DNA from 3 places in the Cupriavidus nantongensis genome. Region 3 is predicted to be linked to each of the others. Evidence: predicted binding sites of a transcription regulator. Region 3 holds the regulator's gene; each other region holds the start of a gene.
What was found. Region 3 encodes FNR, which switches genes on or off when oxygen is low (the NO sensors DNR and NnrR bind a similar motif). Its sites were predicted from a motif close to TTGATNNNNATCAA; they were not measured.
Positions count from the first base shown of each region.

Region 1: A2G96_RS31470 (OmpW/AlkL family protein) is a predicted target of FNR. The motif match lies at 2,246-2,259, and genes of this name have one in related genera.
Region 2: A2G96_RS06070 (fatty acid desaturase) is a predicted target of FNR. The motif match lies at 1,924-1,937, and genes of this name have one in related genera.

Region 1 is NZ_CP014845.1:2,366,982-2,373,147, forward strand. Features, by position in the region: gene A2G96_RS31460 (hybrid sensor histidine kinase/response regulator) at 1-500, shown strand, start outside; gene A2G96_RS34315 (response regulator) at 484-1,389, shown strand; gene A2G96_RS31470 (OmpW/AlkL family protein) at 1,542-2,183, opposite strand; gene leuA (2-isopropylmalate synthase) at 2,527-4,221, opposite strand; gene A2G96_RS31480 (hypothetical protein) at 4,833-6,166, shown strand, end outside.
Region 2 is NZ_CP014844.1:1,314,452-1,320,617, forward strand. Features, by position in the region: gene A2G96_RS06065 (TMEM165/GDT1 family protein) at 1-347, opposite strand, end outside; yybP-ykoY riboswitch at 375-611, opposite strand; gene A2G96_RS06070 (fatty acid desaturase) at 662-1,825, opposite strand; gene guaD (guanine deaminase) at 2,015-3,337, opposite strand; gene A2G96_RS06080 (adenosine deaminase) at 3,414-4,469, opposite strand; gene xdhC (xanthine dehydrogenase accessory protein XdhC) at 4,525-5,514, opposite strand; gene xdhB (xanthine dehydrogenase molybdopterin binding subunit) at 5,689-6,166, opposite strand, start outside.
Region 3 is NZ_CP014844.1:3,248,088-3,254,253, forward strand. Features, by position in the region: gene rluB (23S rRNA pseudouridine(2605) synthase RluB) at 1-624, opposite strand, end outside; gene scpB (SMC-Scp complex subunit ScpB) at 630-1,439, opposite strand; gene A2G96_RS14995 (sulfite exporter TauE/SafE family protein) at 2,026-2,784, opposite strand; gene fnr (fumarate/nitrate reduction transcriptional regulator Fnr) at 2,862-3,587, shown strand; gene A2G96_RS15005 (hypothetical protein) at 3,655-3,900, opposite strand; gene A2G96_RS15010 (FixH family protein) at 3,897-4,106, opposite strand; gene ccoG (cytochrome c oxidase accessory protein CcoG) at 4,150-5,622, opposite strand; gene ccoP (cytochrome-c oxidase, cbb3-type subunit III) at 5,672-6,166, opposite strand, start outside.

The sequences.
Region 1 (6,166 bases), on a different contig from region 3:
TGCGCGAAGCGGGCGATGGCGCCGGCTTGCAGGCCGAACTGTGCCGCTGGCAACCGCAACTGGTGCTGCTCGACCTGAACCTGCCCGATGCGTCCGGCTGGGACCTGTGCCGCCAGATCCGCGCGCTGGACCCGGCGCCACAGGTGGTGATCGTCTCTGCCAATGCGCATGAGAACACCGACGAGACGCGGGCGCTGCACGGCTACCTGGGTTTTGTCAGCAAACCGGTGCGCGAGCGCGAACTGGTGGAGATGGTGCGGCGCGCGCTGGCTCAGCCCCAGCCCCAGCCTGCGGCAGCGCCGGCGCCGGACACCCTGCGTGAGCTGCTGCAGCTGGGCGCCACCGGCAGGCTGCGCGCGGTAGAGGCGCAACTTTCAGAACTGGCGCAAGAAGGCGGCGCCGTGGCCGCCTGGGCGCTGCAGATGCTGGCGCTCGCGCGCACCGATGCCGCCGCGCTGACCACATCACTTGGCGAGGCCCTCCATGCATCCCGAAGCTGATCGCCCGCAGGCGCCGCCCGCGCCTGAGACCCGCGTACTGGTGGTCGACGACAATGCCGATGCGCGTAGCTTCATGACCCGTGCGCTGGCTGACGAAGCCATGCTGGTGCACACCGCCGCGAGCGGCAACGCCGCGCTGGACGTGCTTATGCATTTCACGCCCGACGCGGTGCTGCTGGACGTGGACATGCCCGGCATGGACGGCTTTGCCACCTGTGTGCGGCTGCTGGACCGGCACGCCGACCTGCCGGTCATCTTCATGACCGGGCTGGGTGATATCGGCCATATCGTGCGCGGCTTCGAGATCGGCGCCTGCGACTACGTGACCAAGCCGGTAGCAATTGCCGAGGTGGTGGCGCGGCTGCGGTCGCACGCAGGCAAGGCGCGGCTGGCACGCAGCGCGCGGCAGGCAGTACTGGGCAGCTCGGTGCCGATGTTCGCGGCCGGCCGTGGCGGCAAGATCCTGTGGATCAACGACAGCGCGATGGCATTGCTGCATGCGCGGGGATGGCCGGTGCCGGGTCCTGGCGAAGGGTTGGCATCCGGGCTGCATGCAGCCGTGCTACGCCTGTGCATCGCAGCGGAAACCAGTGCCGACGGACTTTGCCTGCGCCGCCTGACAAGCGAGGCCGCCGAGGTGGTGGTGGTGGAGTTGTCCGCGCCGGGGCAGGACCTCGGTGCGTCTGCCGCCGTGCCGGTGCTGACGCCGCGCGAGGCCGAGGTGATGGCCTGGGTGGCGCGAGGCAAGACCAATCGCGATATCGCCGAGATCCTGGGGATGAGTCCGCGCACGGTAAACAAGCACCTGGAACACATCTACGAAAAGCTCGGCGTGGAAACACGCACGGCAGCGGTCGCGGCAGCCCGGCGCACGCTGGGGACGGCATGACGTGCCGGCCGCCAATACAAAGAACAGGCCGGCGTGCCGGCAGAGGACGTGGCGAGTCTGGTCAGGCATTGAAGCTGGCTGGTCGCCGCATCGGCATGTCGTCGAAAAAACCGGCGCCTGATGGCGCCGGTTTCTTGCACGCAGGCGGCAACTCAGAACCGATATCCCACCCCGACGCTGAACAGCCACGGATCCAGGCTCACCTTGGAGACCTTGACGTCCCCCGCCTTCACGTCGCTCTTCAGCCAGATCTTCTTGATGTCGGCGTTGAGGAACCAGTTCCTGGTCAGCTTGTAGTCCATGCCGATCTGCAGCGCCGGGCCCACGCTCCAGCTATCCAGTTGCAGCGAGTTGTTGGCGAGGTTTTCGCCCCAGATGTGGGTGAAGTTCAGGCCCGCGCCGATATACGGGCGGAAGGTGCCGTTGGGAATGAGGTGGTACTGCATCAGCAGCGTCGGCGGCAGGTGCTTGAAGGTGCCGATCTTGTTGCCGTCGAGATAGACGTTCTGCTTCTGCGGCACAGTCAGCACCAGTTCGGCGGCAAAGTTCGGCGTGAAGAAGTAGGTGACGTCGAGTTCCGGAATCCACTTGTTGTTGACCGTGATGCGGTCTGAGCGGCCGACGCCGCCAACGGGATCCGAGCTGTGGGCCATGTCGAGGTAGGTGCCGCGCAGACGCACCATCCAGTTGCCCTGGGCGTCGTCCGCGGCGGCCGCGGGCGTGGCGAAGGCGCCGAGCATGGCGCAGGCGGCGATGGCCGAACAGGTGGCGGTGCGAAGAGACAGTGTTTTCATGAGGTCTGCTTGGTTTGTTATCGAAGCCGCGCCCAGTGTGGCCGAGCGGGCCGGCGAGGGCCTTGACACAAAACAAGCGGAACCAAATGGCGCGCGCGGCGTCGCGATCGCGCTACAACGCGGCACAACCAACGCGCCCTCGGACATCGCTTCTAACCACATGCGAAATGATTCGTAGCGCGGCCCGATGCTGCCGCTTACGCTGTGCGAAAGATCCGAGCACGCGCAATACGTGTCCGGATCGCACCAGGCATGTCGTGGGCGTCCGCAAGGGCGTCTTTCCGGGTGTGCCCCGTGGGGGCGGGGCACACCGGTTTTCTTGCGCAACGCTACACGCCAGGCATCAGGCCACGGCGGCGCTGGCCGTGTTGTGAGCGGCGGCAGCAAAGCCCGCCTGCAGGTGCCGGTTCACGCCCGACAGCACCGCACGCAATGAAGCCGTGACGAGGTTGGCGTCGATGCCCGCGCCGAACCCGGTCGGCGAATCGCCCACGCGGACTTCGACATAGCACGCTGCGCGCGCGTCGGCGCCGGCGTTCATCGCATGCTCGTGGTAGTCCATCACGCGTACCGGCAAATCCAGCGCATCGATGAAGGCGTCGATGGGACCGTTGCCGCTGCCGCGCACGCTGCAGGGCTGGCCGTCGCGCTCCATCTGCACCGTGATCGCGGTGGCGCCGGTACTGTCGCTTGCCAGCTGGTGCGAGACATAGCGCAGCGGCGCCTCGCGCGCCAGGTACTCGCGCTGGAACAGGCCATACAGGTCGTCCGCGCTCGCTTCCAGTCCGGTGTCGTCGGTCATGGCCTGCACCGCGCGGCTGAACTCGATCTGCAGGCGGCGCGGCAGGTAGAGGCCGTGCACCTGTTCCAGCAGGTAGGCCATGCCGCCTTTGCCAGACTGGCTGTTGACGCGGATCACCGCGTCGTAGCTGCGGCCCAGGTCGGCCGGGTCGATCGGCAGGTAGGGCACTTCCCAGATCGCGTCCGGCTGCTGCTGCGCGAAGCCCTTGCGGATCGCATCCTGGTGCGAGCCCGAGAACGCGGTGAAGACCAGGTCGCCCACATACGGATGGCGCGGATGCACCGGCAGCTGGTTGCAGTGCTCGACGCACTGGCGCACCGCATCGATGTCGGAGAAGTCCAGCTGCGGCGCCACGCCCTGCGTGTAGAGGTTCAGCGCCAGCGTTACCAGGTCGACGTTGCCGGTGCGCTCGCCGTTGCCGAACAGGCAGCCCTCGACGCGGTCGGCGCCTGCCATCAGCGCCAGCTCGGCCGCCGCCACCGCGGTGCCGCGGTCGTTGTGCGGATGCACCGACAGCGCAATATGCTCGCGCCGCGCGAGGCGCCGGTGCATCCATTCGATCTGGTCGGCGAACACGTTGGGCGTGCTGCATTCGACCGTGGTCGGCAGGTTCAGGATCATCGGACGGCCCGGGCCGGCCTGCCACGCGGCCGACACCGCGTCGCTGACTTCCAGCGAGAAATCGAGTTCGGCCAGGCTGAAGGTCTCGGGCGAATACTCGTAGGTCCACGCGGTTTCGGGCATGGCATCGGTCAGCGCCTTGATCAGGCGCGTGCCCGAGACCGCGACTTCCTTGATCTCGTCGCGCGAGGCATTGAAGACGATGCGCCGCCAGGCCGGTGCGATCGGGTTGTACAGGTGCACGATGGCGCGGGCCGCGCCGCGCACGGATTCGACGGTGCGGCGGATCAGGTCTTCGCGCGACTGCGTCAGCACGACGATGGTGACGTCGTCGGGGATGCGCCGTTCTTCGATCAGCATGCGCACGAAGTCGAAGTCGGTCTGCGACGCGGCGGGGAACGCCACTTCGATTTCCTTCAGACCGATCTTCACCAGCTGTTCGAACAAGCGCAGCTTGCGCGCCGGGTTCATCGGCTCGATCAGGGCCTGGTTGCCGTCGCGCAGGTCGGTGCTCATCCAGCGCGGTGCGCGCGTGATGGTGCGGCCGGGCCAGCTGCGGTCAGCCAGGTCGACGGTGGCGGCAGGGCGGTACTTGGTGGCGGGATTGACGAGCATACGGGGTCTCCTTCCTCGCAAGGGAAGATAAAAACGGAAAAACGGGAAAAGGGTGGCGCAAGGCTGCCGAACTGCCACGGGGCCCTAGGCCCGGCAACCGATCGGTAGGCTTAGCAGTAGCGAGGAAGCGCGCAGGGCGCGGCCCGATGCCAGGGCAGCCAGCACGCGCGCGCGGGCAGCGATGCGGGACGCATCGGCAGCCTGGCAGGGAGTGCTGGTGTAACGGTTCATCGTGGCGGGAGTCGGAGGGGCCGGGGCCGCTCCACGTGGGTGCGCATGCCGCGCAGGTCCATAGGAACGGGCAAGGTTAGTCGACAAGTCCGGGACTGGTCAAGCGTTGCGCACGTGCCGTCGAGCGCGGCAAACCGTCGTGGCCCGCTCAGGGGATGGTGGAAACGGGCTGCGCCAAACGGTTGGGGCCGGCTGCAGTGCGTGCCGTTCGGCCGCGGTTTTCCTCGTCCGAATGGCGATGTCCTGCGCTGAATGGATGACTCCCCGCGATGTTCTGTGCGCTGCACCTCAGTCGTCTGGCTGGTATTGCGCGGGCCACTTTGTGCCTAGGCTGATAGCGCGGGAAAAACACGACTGGGGGGAACATCATGAGACTGAGAATGTGGGCATCCTGGCTGGCGGGCTCGGCCGCGGCCCTGTTGCTGGCGGCATGCGGCGGCGGTGGTGGCGGCAGCGCGCCCGCCGCGCCGGCATCGGGCGGCACCACCACGCCGCTGACCTATAGCGCGAAGATGAGCGTGACCTCGGGCGAGGTCGGTGTCGGCCGCACGCTGACCATCAGCGCGCTGGCGGTCGACAGCAACGGCGTCGACGTATCGGGCAACACCACCTTCGACTGGACCAGCACCGACAGCGCCGTCGCCACCGTAACGCCGAGCTCGGGCACGCCGGGCAGCGCCGTGGTCAGGGGCGTGGCGCCGGGCACTACCACCGTGCAGGTGGCGGCCACGGTGCGGGGGAGCGACAACACCACCGTACAGCTGCCCCCGCAATCGGCCACCATCACCGTGGTGCCGGCGTCGGCGCTGAGCTACACGCTGTCGATGCCTGCCACCAGCCTGTCGATGAGCGACGGCCAGGAGCTGCCGGTCAAGGTGACGCTGCTCGACAGCAACGGCAGCGATGTGTCGGCCAGCGTCTCGAACTGGGCCTGGTCCAGCAGCGGTACCGCGGTCCAGGTCACGGCCAGCCAGAACAGCGCCACGCTGAAGGCCAGCAACGGCTCGCCGACGACCGCGGCCACGGCCAGTGTCTCGGTGTCGGTGACCGCGCCTGACGGACATGCCCTCAGCGGCGTCATCGCGGTGACGGTGCAAAAGAACGGCGCCGCGGCCTATCGCGTGGTGACCACCAAGGGCGGGCGCGAGGTCAACGCGCTGCAGGTGTTCAGCAATCGTCCCGACACCTTCAGCGCGCGCGTGCTGCGCCACGACGGCCAGGACGTGACCGCGGATTTCGACGGCAGCTGGAGCTATACGGCAAGCTCGGCAACGCTGTCGGCAACGGAAGCTGCGGGTACGCATGACGCCACGGTGCGAACCAGCCTGGCCGGCGACACCGGCCCGGTGCAGGGCAGCCTGACTGTGACCGCAGTCAGCAGCAAGCTGGGCGAGCGGCGCAGCGCCACCCTGACGGTGACGGAAAACCCGCTGTGGGCACTGGTGGGCGACAACCAGGATCCGATCACGCTGTTGCTGCTGGCGCCGACGCCGGTCGAGGTGACCGCGCGCATGAAGCACCTGGGCGAGGATGCGCAGTTCACCGCGTGCAGGGACTGGGCATGGTCCAGCACCGGGCCGGTGTCGCTGAGCCCGAGCATGGTGATGCTGCCCAACCAGGTGCGCGCCAGCGGCACCGGTCCCGGCGACTTCACCATCACCGCGACCTGCACCGCAGTCGCCGACAATACGCCGCTGAAGCTGGTCTTCTACGG
Region 2 (6,166 bases), 1.9 Mb from region 3:
TCGGCAAAGAAGAAGGCGACCAGGGTGGTGCCGAGGATGCCGATGAAACCCTTGACCGGCCTGGACTGCTCGGCGTCGTCGAGCTTGTCGGGGATCAGCATCCACGCGGCCATGGCGATAAAGCCCAGGCCCAGGATCCAGCGCAGCAGGCTTTCACCGACCACGTGGGTGATCCAGCCGCCGAGCGCGCCGGCAAAGCCGTGGTTGAACAGCGTGGCGATCAGGATGCCGAGGATGATCGGCACCGGCTTGCGGTAGCGCGCGGCCAGTACCAGCGACAGCAGCTGCGTCTTGTCGCCCATTTCTGCGAGGGCGACGATGCCTGTGGAGACGAGGAAGGCTTCCATATTGGTCTTGTGGGGTAACCGGGCCGCAATGCATCGCGAGATGCCAATGACGCAACCCTTTCCCGGCCCGGCCAGAAAGGGATGGTCATCGGTCTCGCCAGGCATGGACGCTGCCTGGGCCGGTCTGGCCAGGCGGGTCCGGAGCTGCGCACGCCATAACCGCAAGCGGTCAAGTCTGTTGACGTACGCCCCTGTCTGCCGGAGTCCGCATTGCGCGGCGCGGCGAGAGCAGGGCGGCTACTCCCCAATGGAAGCGGCGATTATAACCGCGGCGGCGGTGGCTTGTCCACCGCCGCTGGCGGCCGGCACGGCGCTCAGGCCGGCACCGGCGCGTTGTCGCTGGTCTGGCGGCCGCGGAAGTCGGTCCAGCACAGCGCCTTGAAGTCATAGAGCTTGCAGCGGCGCGCGGTGTCGAAATACCAGCGCCACGAGAAGTTCTCGATAATGATGCGGCCCGGCAGGGCGTGCTCCAGCAGCGCCTGCGCGCGCTTGAGGCGGTACAGCGGCACGCTCATGTCGACGTGGTGCGCGGTGTGTTCCATGATGTGGTGCAGTGCCGCGCCGATGCCATGGCGGAAGCGCAGGTGCACGGTGGTCGAGACGAAGGGCTGGGCGCGGGCCCACATCGTCTTGGTGTCGTACCAGGCGACGCTGGTGTGGGTATGGTGCACGTACAGCACGAAGCCGACGGTGACGTTCCACACCAGGAAGGGCAGCACGAAGCCGGCGCCGACCAGCATCCACACCGACTGCTGCGTCGCCAGCGCCAGGCCGACCAGCGCGCCGATCCAGGCCAGCCCGAACGCCGCCACCAGCACGCAGTCGCCGGTAAAGATCGGCCGGCGCGTGGCCATCTGGCGCTTGCTGGGGAAGAACAGCTTGCACCACCAGATCTCGACCAGGTAATACAGCCCCGGGCCGAAGCCGGTGCGGTAGATGCGCTCCATCACGCGGCGCCAGCGCGGCAGCGCGTTGAATTCCTCGAGCGAATACGGCGCCCAGACGAAGTCGAAGCCCTTCAGGTTGGTGTAGCCGTGATGGACCACGTTATGGCCGACTTCCCACAGGCTGTACGGCGTCAGCGAGGGCAGGAAGGTCAGCCGGCCCAGCCACTTGTTCAGGCCGCGGCGCGGGGTCAGGCTCTGGTGGCAGGCATCGTGGCCGATGATAAACAGGCGCGCGATCACCAGCCCCGCCAGCACGCCCAGCGCGAGCTTGGCGGCCCAGTGCGGCGACAGCACCACGCCGGCCAGCACGGCGCCGAACAGCAGGTAATCGAATACGAACAGCATCAGCGCGCGCGGCGTGCTGCGCTGGCCCAGCGGGATCAGCCAGCCGCGGATGATCTTGCGCGACGGCAGCGGCGCGTCCGGCGCGATCGGTTCGGGCAGCGGGGCGTGATGCGGTGCCTGGGGGCGCGCGCGGGCATGCGCGGCGGCATGCTCGGCGGGCGAATCTGCGGTGTGGTAAGCGGTCATGCAGAACCTTCTGATTGCGGTCGATGGGTATGCGTGCGCGGCAAAACAGCGTGGCCGCGGCGGAACCGCAAGGTTAGAAGGCTTTGTCGAAGGCAGTCTTGACGGTCGTCAAGCCGGTGGGACGGCGGAAGCGGTAAGGGCGCGCCCGCCGCAAGTGCGGCGGGTCAGGGGTGCGGGAAGTGTGGCGGATCAGGCTGCCGGGATGCTGGCCGGCTCGCCCATCACGTAGACGCTGTCGATCACGCGGTCGTCGCCCAGCATGGCAAAGGCGAACAGCTCTTCTTCCAGCGTTTCCGAGCGGTTGCTGCGGCGGGCGATCAGCGGCGTCGCCTTCGGATCCAGCACGATGAAGTCGGCCTCGCAGCCTTCGCTGAAGCTGCCGACGCGGCCGGTCCAGCCCAGCGCCTCGGCCGCGGCGCGGGTGGCCAGGTAGAACATGCGCAGCGCGGTCAGGTAGTAGCCGCCCATGCGCGCCACCTTGTGCGCGGCGTTCATGGTGCGGAACATCGAGAACGAGGTGCCGCCGCCGACGTCGGTGGCCAGCGTCACGTTCAGGCGGTTGGCATCGGACTGGTGGAAGTCGTAGAAGCCGCTACCGAGGAACAGGTTGGAAGTCGGGCAGTGCGCCACCGCGGCGCCGCTGTCGGCCAGCCGGCGGCGGTCGTCCTGGTCCAGGTAGATGGCGTGGCCGTACATCGCGCCGGGACGCAGCAGGCCATAGCGGTCGTAGACATCCAGGTAGCTGCGCGCGTTCGGGAACAGCTCGGCCACCCATTTGACCTCGTCGCGGTTCTCCGCCACGTGGGTCTGGATAAACGCGTCCGGATAGGCGCGTGCCAGCTCGCCGCAGGCGGCCAGCTGCGCCTCGGTCGAGGTCGGGGCGAAGCGCGGCGTGATCGCGTACGACAGCCGCCCCTTGTTATGCCAGCGCGACAGCAGGTCGGCGGAATCCCGGGCGCCGCTTTCGGCGGTGTCGCGCAGGAATTCGGGGCAGTTGCGGTCCATCATCACCTTGCCGGTGACCATGCGCAGGTTGCGCGCCTCGCTTTCGGCGAAGAGGGCGTCGGCCGAAGCCTTGTGCACCGTGCTCCAGACCACCGCGCTGGTGGTGCCGTTGCGCAGCAGTTCCTCGGTGAAGAAGCCGGCGACGCCGCGTGCGTAGTCGGGATCGGCGAAGCGGCGCTCCTCGGGGAAGGTGTAGGTGTCGAGCCAGTGCAGCAGGCCCGGCGACGGCGACGCGATCATGTCGGTCTGCGGGAAGTGCACGTGGGTATCGATAAAGCCGGGCACGATCAGCTTGCCGCGGTGGTCGATGACCTCGGCGCCGGCCGGGATGCGTGCGGCCAGTTGCGCGTAGTCGCCGGCGGCGGCGATGCGCCCGTCGGTGACGATCAGCACCCCGTCGTCCCAATACTGATACGCGTCCTCATGGAATTGCGGGTCGCGCAGGAAATGCAGCACGCGGCCGCGAATGGCGCGGGTACGGGAGTCAGTGGTGGGGTGGGTCGTCATGGTTTGTCTCTCGTGGCCGGCCCGCGCGGCACCGCATGGTGCAAGCAGCAGGCCGGGCTATTGGCATGCGCCGGGCTCAGGCCGCGGGGGCCGTCGCGGGCGGGGACTTGGGCGGAGCGGACCAGAAGTGGTCGACTTCCGCCAGGAACTCGGCCTTCTGCATGGCAGGCAGGAAAGCCGCTTCAAAACTGTTGCGGGCCAGCTTGTGCGCGTCGGCCGCGTCCAGCGGCAGCGCGTCGAAGGTGGCTTCCCAGTTCGCATTCATATAGCCGCCGAAATAGGCCGGATCGTCCGAATGCAGGGTGATTGCCACGCCCGCATCCAGCATGCGCTTGAGCGGGTGGTCGCGCAGGTCGGGATAGACCTTGAGCTTGACGTTCGACAGCGGGCACACCGTCAGCGCCACGCGCTCGCGCGCCAGGCGCTCGACCAGCGCGGCATCGTCGATGGCGCGCACGCCGTGGTCGATGCGCTCCGCCTTCAGGATGTCGAGCGCATCGGTCACGTATTGCGCCGGGCCTTCCTCGCCCGCGTGCGCCACCAGGTGCAGGCCCAGCTCGCGCGCCCGCGCGAACACGCGCGCGAATTTCTCGGGCGGATTGCCTTTCTCCGACGAATCGAGCCCGACGCCGACGAAGCGGTCGCGATAGGGCAGCGCCGCTTCCAGCGTGGCGAACGCGTCTTCCTCCGACAGATGGCGCAGGAAGCACAGGATCAGGCTGCTGGAGAAGTCGTACTCGGTGCGCGCCTGCGCCAGCGCATCGGCAATGCCGTCGATCACCACGCCGATCGGCACGCCGCGCGCGGTATGGGTCTGCGGATCGAAGAAGATCTCGGCGTGGCGGACGTTGTCGGCGACGGCGCGCTTGACGTAGTCCATGGTCATGTCGAAGAAATCTTCCTCGGTCAGCAGCACGCTGGCGCCGGCGTAGTAGATGTCCAGGAACGACTGCAGGTCGGTGAAGGCGTAGGCGGCGCGCAGCGCGTCGACGCTGGGGTAGGGCAGCGCCACCTGGTTGCGCTGCGCCAGCCGGAAGATCAGTTCCGGCTCAAGCGTGCCTTCGATATGCACATGCAGTTCGGCCTTGGGGGTGCGGCGGATCTGTTCCGCGAGCGCGGCATCGATGGTCATGGGGGCCTCGTTTCTGGGCTTTTCTGTGCCGGCCGGCAGCACCGGCGGCACGGGTTCAGGGATGCACCGTCTCCGTGCGGCCAGCACGCAGCGCGGCAAGGCGCTGTTCGCGGACCTGGAGCAGCTGGGCGACGATGGCAACCGCAATCATAGCCGGAGCCTTGTCGGTGATCCCGGGAACCCCCATGGGGCATGTCATTTCCGCAAACCGGGCCGGGTCGATGCCGTGCTCGGCCATGCGGTGTTCAAAGCGCGCGCGCTTGGTCTTGGAACCGATCAGGCCGAAGTAGGCGAAATCGGTGCGCTTGAGGATTTCCTCGCACAGGGTCTGGTCGAGCGCATGGCTGTGCGTCATCACCAGGAAATAGCTGCCCGCCGGCGCCTGCGCAACCACGGCCTCGGGCGTGTCGCTGGCCTCGGCCTCGACGTTGTCGGGCAGGCCGCCCGGAAACAGCGTGTCGCGCTCGTCGACCCAGTGCACGCGGCACGGCAGCGTGGCCAGCACCTTGACCAGCGCATGGCCGACATGGCCGGCGCCGAACAGCACCACGTGCATGGTGTCAGGCACCAGCGTGTCGATCCAGCTGCCGTCCGCTTGCAGCTCCACGCCGGCGAGCACCGCGCGGCTGTCGCAAAAAGTCACCGCGCCACGGGCCGGCACCTGCCGCTGCAGCGCGCGCTGCGCGGCGAAATTGCGCTCGACCGCATCGAGCCAAGCCAGGTCGGCCGGGCCCAGCACCTCGAACGCAAGCTGCACCACGCCGCCGCAGCACTGCCCCAGCGCCGGGCCCAGCGGAATGCGCTCGATCCGGCGCGGCTCACCGCGCACCAGCATCTCGCGCGCGATGTCCATGCCGCGCCATTCCAGGTGGCCGCCGCCGATGGTGCCGACCAGGTCGTCGGCGCTGACCAGCATGCGGATACCGGCCTCGCGCGGCGCCGAGCCCTTGACCTCGACGATGGTGACCATCGCCACCGGCACGCCGGCACGCACCATGCGGGCGGCGTCGGCGAAGCGGAAGGGTTTGAGCGGTGCGTCCTGCATGGTCGGGGGCCTCGTGGTGATGCGTGTGATGCGTGTGATGCGTGGTATGGCTTGGGGTATCGCTTGCGTCAGTGGTGGCGCGCGCCTGCTTCTTCCGCCGGCCCCTCGCCTGTCAACGCAGTCGAGGGGGGAAAGTCCGGGGCGTCTGCAGGCGCGCGCTTCCTTGCCACCGTTTCAGGCCCCGGGAGCAGCCACCCGAGCAGCCCCTTGCGCCGCCGCCGCGCGCACCGCATCGACGGCGTCGAGAATCGCCTCGCTGGTGGCCGGCGCCTTCAGCGGCGGGTTGATGCGGTAGTCGCCCAGCGCCGCCACGGCGTCGCGGATCGCGAAGAACACCGAGAACGGCAGCAGCAGCGGCGGCTCGCCCACCGCCTTGGAGCGGTGGATGCTGTCCTCGACGTTGCGATTCTGGAACAGGCGCACGTTGAATTCCTCGGGGCAGTCGTTGACCGTCGGGATCTTGTAGGTGGACGGCGCGTGCGTCATCAGCTTGCCGTCCTTGTTCCACCACAGTTCCTCGGTAGTCAGCCAGCCCATGCCTTGGATAAAGGCGCCTTCGACCTGGCCGATGTCGATCGCCGGGTTCAGCGAGCGGCCGGCGTCGTGCAGCGCATCGGCGCGCAGCAGCTTCCATTCGCCGGTGAGCGTGTCC
Region 3 (6,166 bases):
GCGCGGGATGACGGTGTCTTCGCTGTCGTACTGCTCGGAAATGACGAAGCGGAACAGGTCTTCGCTGCTCGCCGCGGCCTTGTCGGCACCGCCCTGGCCCTTGCGCGCGGCCTGCGGCTTGCCGCCATCCTTGCGCCGGCCCTGCTGGCGCGCACCGGCGCCCTGGGTTTCGCCGGTCTGCGCAGGCTTGCCGCCGCGCTGGCCCTGCTTGCGCTTGCGCGCCGGCTGCTCCGGCTTGTCGACGCCTTCGGCGCGGGCCGCGCGGTCGATCTTGTCTGCCTTGCTGCCGCCCTGCGCAGCCTCACCCTGGCCCGTCTTGCGCTTGCCGCGGCCGCGCTGGCCGCCGCGCCCGGCACCGGCGGCGCCCGCGCTGGCGGCGGCAACCGCCTCGCCGGCATCGCCCTGGCCGGCCGCGCCGGCGCCTTCGGCACCCTCGGCGCGGTCCTGCGCGGCCTGGCGGCGGGATGCCACCAGGTTTCTCAGACCGCGGCGCAGCCCCTTGCGGCGGGGCGCGGCGTCGCTGCCCGTTCCGGGTTCTGCGGCGCCGGTGTCGGCGGATGCGCCCGCATGGCGGGCGTCTTGCTCAACGGAATCAGACAAGATATTCACTATCGGATGTTGCATGTTGTTCAGTTCGGCACGCGCTCGCTCGGGTGCGGCGGGGTGCCGTCGTCAGGCAGCTGGTCCCGCGCCCCGTCCGCAGGGGTTGCGGCCGGTTCGGTGGCATCGCCCGCACCGGCCTCGGCATCAGCCGGCAGCGGCTGCGCGTCAAAGCCATTGGCGCTGTCTTCAGGCGCGGCAGTTTCGCCTTCGCCCACGGGCGCCGGCTCGGCAAAGGCTTCCTCGTCGGCGCTGGCCGGCTTGTTCGCCGCCAGGTCCTCGAAATTGATCGCCTGCTGCTCCAGCAAGGCGGCCTGTGCCTGTGCCTGGGCGTCTTCCAGCGGCGGCAGCTCGTCCAGCGTGCGCAGCCCGAGGTCGTCCAGGAAGGCCTTGGTGGTGGCATACAGCGCCGGGCGACCCGGCACGTCGCGATGGCCGATGACCTCGATCCAGCTGCGGTCCTCGAGCTTCTTGATCACTTCCGTGCTGACCGTCACGCCGCGGATTTCCTCGATATCGCCGCGCGTCACCGGCTGGCGGTAGGCGATGATCGCCAGGGTCTCCATCACCGCACGCGAGTATTTTGGCGGTTTTTCCGGATTCAGGCGGTCGAGGTATTCCCGCATTTCGGGCCGGCTCTGGAAGCGCCAGCCGCTTGCCAGCGCCACCAGCTCCACGCCGCGCGGGCGCCAGTCCTGGCGCAGTTCGTCCAGCAGCACGCGGATGGTGTCTGCGCCGACGTCATCGTCGAACAGGCGGCGCAGATCGTTGACGCGCAACGGTTCCTGCGCGCAGATCAGCGCCGTCTCGAGGACGATCTTCGCCTCTTGGGTATTCATGTTGATGGTGTGCAGCCTGTCTTTGCACCTGCTCCCGGACGGATCCGGGGCACCGGAGATTTTGGATACAGCGGTGCCAGAGCCACCGCCATCTCATTGCGCAGCGAGCCGGATACCTGCCGTACCCAGGCCGTGCACTTCCCTTTCTTTGCATCGAGTTGCCGGGGCTTCCGGCAGGAGATCGTCCGCATGCCGTCATGGATCGGCCAGCGAACCTCTTGCGTCGCTCGTCCGCACAAACGGACATCGCGGTCGGCGAACTGAACGCCTCGGACGCAAGAAAATACGGGTATCGGGAGCAAGGCCGGCATCTACCACGCCGCAGCGCCAACCGGACTTTTGAACCAGATCTTTTGAACCGGATGGACCGCGGGGACTGGCGCTCATCGAAAGCCTTCCGCTTCCCGCATCCCGAGCGCGCCTTCTGATAGGAAGGCCGCCAGGCGCTGTTCGCCGCTGCTTACCGCAGCCTGTCTGACTCCGCGCGATACCGCAATGCTGGCGATTGTATGGCATTCCCGCCTCCGCCTGCAACCATCATCCGGCTTGCGCGGGGTCCTGGCGCCGCTTGATGCGGCGTGCGGCATCAAAACACCAGGCAAAAGCCCTGTTCCGCCAGCGAATGTGGCAGCAGCACCGCTCGCGCGATGCCCAGACCGCCAAACGCCATCACGGCAAGGCCCGCTCCCCAGCGCACGCCCGGTCGCCGCGACCACAGCCTCAGGTAACCGGACAGCCCTGACAGCACCAGCAGGTTCGGCAGCGTGCCCAGCCCGAACACGCCCATCACCAGCGCCCCCGAGCCGGCATTGCCTGCCAGCAGCGCCAGCGTCAGGGCTCCGTAGACCATGCCGCACGGTACCAGCCCCCAGGCCAGGCCCACGCCATAACGCCGGGCCAGCCCGCCGCGCGCCCGCACGAAGGCCGGCAACGCGCCGGCGAGGCCGCCGAGCCGGCCGGCCAGCGCCGTGCCGGCACGCGCCGCCAGCCGCTCCAGCCAGGCCACGGTAAAGGGACTGCCACGCAGCAGGCGCCATCCGGACCACAGCAGCATCAGGCTGCCGGCACCGAACAGCCAGCGCTGCACCGGCAGGTAATCCTGCTTCCAGGCCGTGGCGCCGGCGGCGCCCAGCGCGGCACCGAGCAGCATATAGGTGCTGATCCGGCCAAAGTGCATCACCAATAACTCGCCAAGCCAGGCAGTCCGGCTGCGCACCACCGCAATCGGCGCTGCCTTGCCGCGCCGCTGCTCCACGGCCAGCGCCACCCCGCCGCACATGGCGGCGCAATGCACCCCGCCCAGCAGGGCGAGCAGGAAAACGCTGATCAATACTCCAAATGTCAATTCTGTCTCCCTGCCGGATCACATCGCACGGTAAAATGTCCATATCGTGCCCCGCTGCCATTTCTAGCAGGTTCCAATTGCTCACTTCCATCCCCATTACCGAGATGTCGCCCCGCTGCTCCACCTGTGCGATGGGACAGCTGTGCCTTCCGGTTGGCATGTCGCAGCAAGACCTTGCCAAGATCGACACGCTGGTGCAGGAACGCATCCGCGTGCACAAGGGGGAAACCCTTTACCGCATGGGCGACCCGCTCACCGCGGTCTACGCCATCCGCTTCGGTACGCTCAAGACGCATGTCACCACCGAAGACGGACGCTCGCAGATTACCGGCTTCCACCTGCCCGGCGAAATCGTCGGCCTCGACGGCCTGGGCGAGATGCAGCATGCATCCGATGCGACCGCGCTCGAAGACACCGAGGTATGCGTGGTCCGCATGAACGATCTGCAGACGCTGTCGTCCGACCTGCCTTCGCTGCAGCAGCAGTTCCTGCGCCTGATGGGCAAGGAAATCACGCACGACCAGTTGATGCTGGTCACGCTCGGCTCGATGCGCGCCGAGGAACGCCTCGCCGCCTTCCTGATCAACCTGTCGGAGCGGCTGTCGGCGCGCGGTTATTCGGCGTCCGAGTTCGTGATGCGCATGAGCCGCGAAGAGATCGGCAGCTACCTCGGGCTGAAGCTCGAGACCGTCAGCCGGCTGTTCTCGCGCTTTGCCGAGGCCGGGCTGATCCAGATCCGCCAGCGGCATGTCAAGCTGATCGACATCGACGGCATCAAGCAACTCTACAGCCGTAGCTGCTGAGCCACCGCGGCATTGCCGCACCGCCTGCGGCGCCGGCAATGCGGTGGTCCTTCCCGGTGGTCCTTCCCTATTCCAGTTCGTCCGTATCCGCCAGCCGCGTCGGCATGGTGTACAGCGTCAGCCCGCTGGACAACGCGCAGAACACCCACGCCAGCAGGAAGCTAACGGTATAGACCGACTCGCGCGACGATTCGATCGGGTGGCCGAAGAATTTCAGGTCGCCCGGATCGACGACGGAAAAAACCGTCGCCGTCGCCAGGCCCGCCATCAGGAAGCCCGGCCACAGCACCCACATTAGCCAGCGCAACCTCATGGCTGCCTCGCTGCCGCGGACCTGGGCGCCACTGCTTCCGCCTTCTCGACCACCAGGCCATGCCGCGTCGCGCCCTGCACCGGCAGGTCAGGGTGCGCCGACGCCAGCCAGATCGTCACGCCGCACGCCACCATGGCCACCAGCGGACCGGCCATCAGCAGCCACGGCCACGGTTCCTTCCACCACGGATTGCCTTGCTGACTCATCTTGCCCCCTTCGTCCTGGCGACTACGCCAGAGTCGTCCAGCTTTACAAATCGCGCGGCACGATAAAACTGGTGGATTGCCGGATTTCGGCATGCCCCTGCTCCGTGCCTTCGCTCGTTACGGTTACGTTGATCTTGTGCGTGCCCTGCGTGGCTGCCTCGATCGGCACGCGGATGCGGATCGGCAGCAGCCGGTTGGAAGTCGGCGCCAGCGATTCGGCCTGCTTGTCGTATTCGACCGTCAGGCCCTTCAGTTCATCGCTGTCGGCGCGCACGCGGATCTGCATCGGCGCTTCGGTGGTGTTGATCAGCTGCAGCCGATAGACGTTCTCGATCCAGCGCCCCTCCACCTCCCGGCCCAGCGCACCGCGGTCGCGGATGATGTCGACCTTCAGCGGCGTGCGCAGCATGATCGACGCCATGAAACCCGCCAGCAGCGCCACCCAGATCACCGAGTAGATGATGACGCGCGGACGCAGCAGGCGCTTGCGCGATGCCGCGGCGGACAGGCCCTTGCGCATCGCGTTCTCCGAGGTGTACCGGATCAGCCCGCGCGGGTAGTCCATCTTGTCCATGACCTGGTTGCAGGCGTCGATGCAGGCACCGCAGCCGATGCACTCGTACTGCAGGCCATCGCGGATGTCGATGCCGGTCGGGCACACCTGCACGCAGATGCTGCAGTTGACGCAATCGCCAAGCCCGACCTGGTGATGGTCGGTCTTGCGCGAGCGGCTGCCGCGCGGCTCGCCGCGGCCAACGTCATAGGTCACGACATAGGTGTCGCGGTCCACCATCACGCTCTGGAAACGCGCGTAGGGACACATGTACTTGCACACCTGCTCGCGCATGAAGCCTGCGTTGCCCCACGTGGCGAACGCGTAGAACAGCATCCAGAACGCCTGCCAGGGGCCCAGCGTCAGCGCCAGCACCTCGCCGCCCAGCTCGCGGATCGGCGCAAAGTAGCCGATGAAGGTGAAACCGGTCCACAGTGCGATCAGCACCCACAGGAAATGCTTGGTCGCCTTGATGCGGAACTTGCGCAGGCTCCACGGATCGCCGTCGAGGCGGATGCGGGCGATGCGGTCGCCTTCGACCCGCCGCTCGATCCACATGAAGATCTCGGTATAGACCGTCTGCGGACACGCGTAGCCGCAGAACAGCCGTCCCGCGATCGCCGTGAACAGGAACAGCGCCAGCGCGGAGATGACCAGCAGCACGGTCAGGTAGATGACATCCTGCGGCCACAGCACCAGCCCGAAGATATAGAACTTGCGCTCGCCAAGGTCAAACAGCACGGCCTGGCGTCCGTTCCACTGGAGCCAGGGCGTGCCGTAGTAGATCAGCTGGGTCAGGATCACCAGCCAGACCCGCCAGCTGGAGAACGCGCCCTTCACCGAGCGCGGATAGATTTTGCGGCGGACCTCGTAAAGGGTTTCTTCCGAGGTCTCGCCCGGCGCAGCGGCCGACCGTTGCAGGTCGGCCGCCCGGGCCACTTCTTCGGTCCCGGGCGCATTCATGGGCGAGTTCTCCCGCGAGCCTCGAGCGCTCGCTCACATGAGTCGTCGATCATTGCCCGGCTCCGCCTCCCGTATTGGACAGTCCCCACACATAGGCAGTCAGCATGCGGATGCGTTCGGGCGTCAGGATTTCCTCGTGTGCCGGCATGTGGTTGTTGTGGCCCTTCAGGATGGCCTCGACGATGCTGGCTTCCGAGCTGCCATAGAGCCAGACGTTATCCGACAGGTTCGGCGCACCGAGCGCCTGGTTGCCCTTGCCGCCGGCGCCGTGGCAGGCCACGCAGGTGGTCTTGAACGCGCCTTCGCCGCGCGACACGCGGATCGGATCCGACGACAGCCCGGACAGCGAACGCACATACTGCGCCACGTCGCCCGCCTGCTTGGCATCGATGACCGCGCCGAACGGCGGCATCACGCCGTTGCGGCCCTTGGTGATGGTCTGGCTGATGGTCTCGGGATCGCCGCCGTACAGCCAGTCGCTGTCGGTCAGGTTGGGAAAGCCGCGGCTGCCGCGCGCGTCCGAGCCATGGCACTGCGCGCAGTA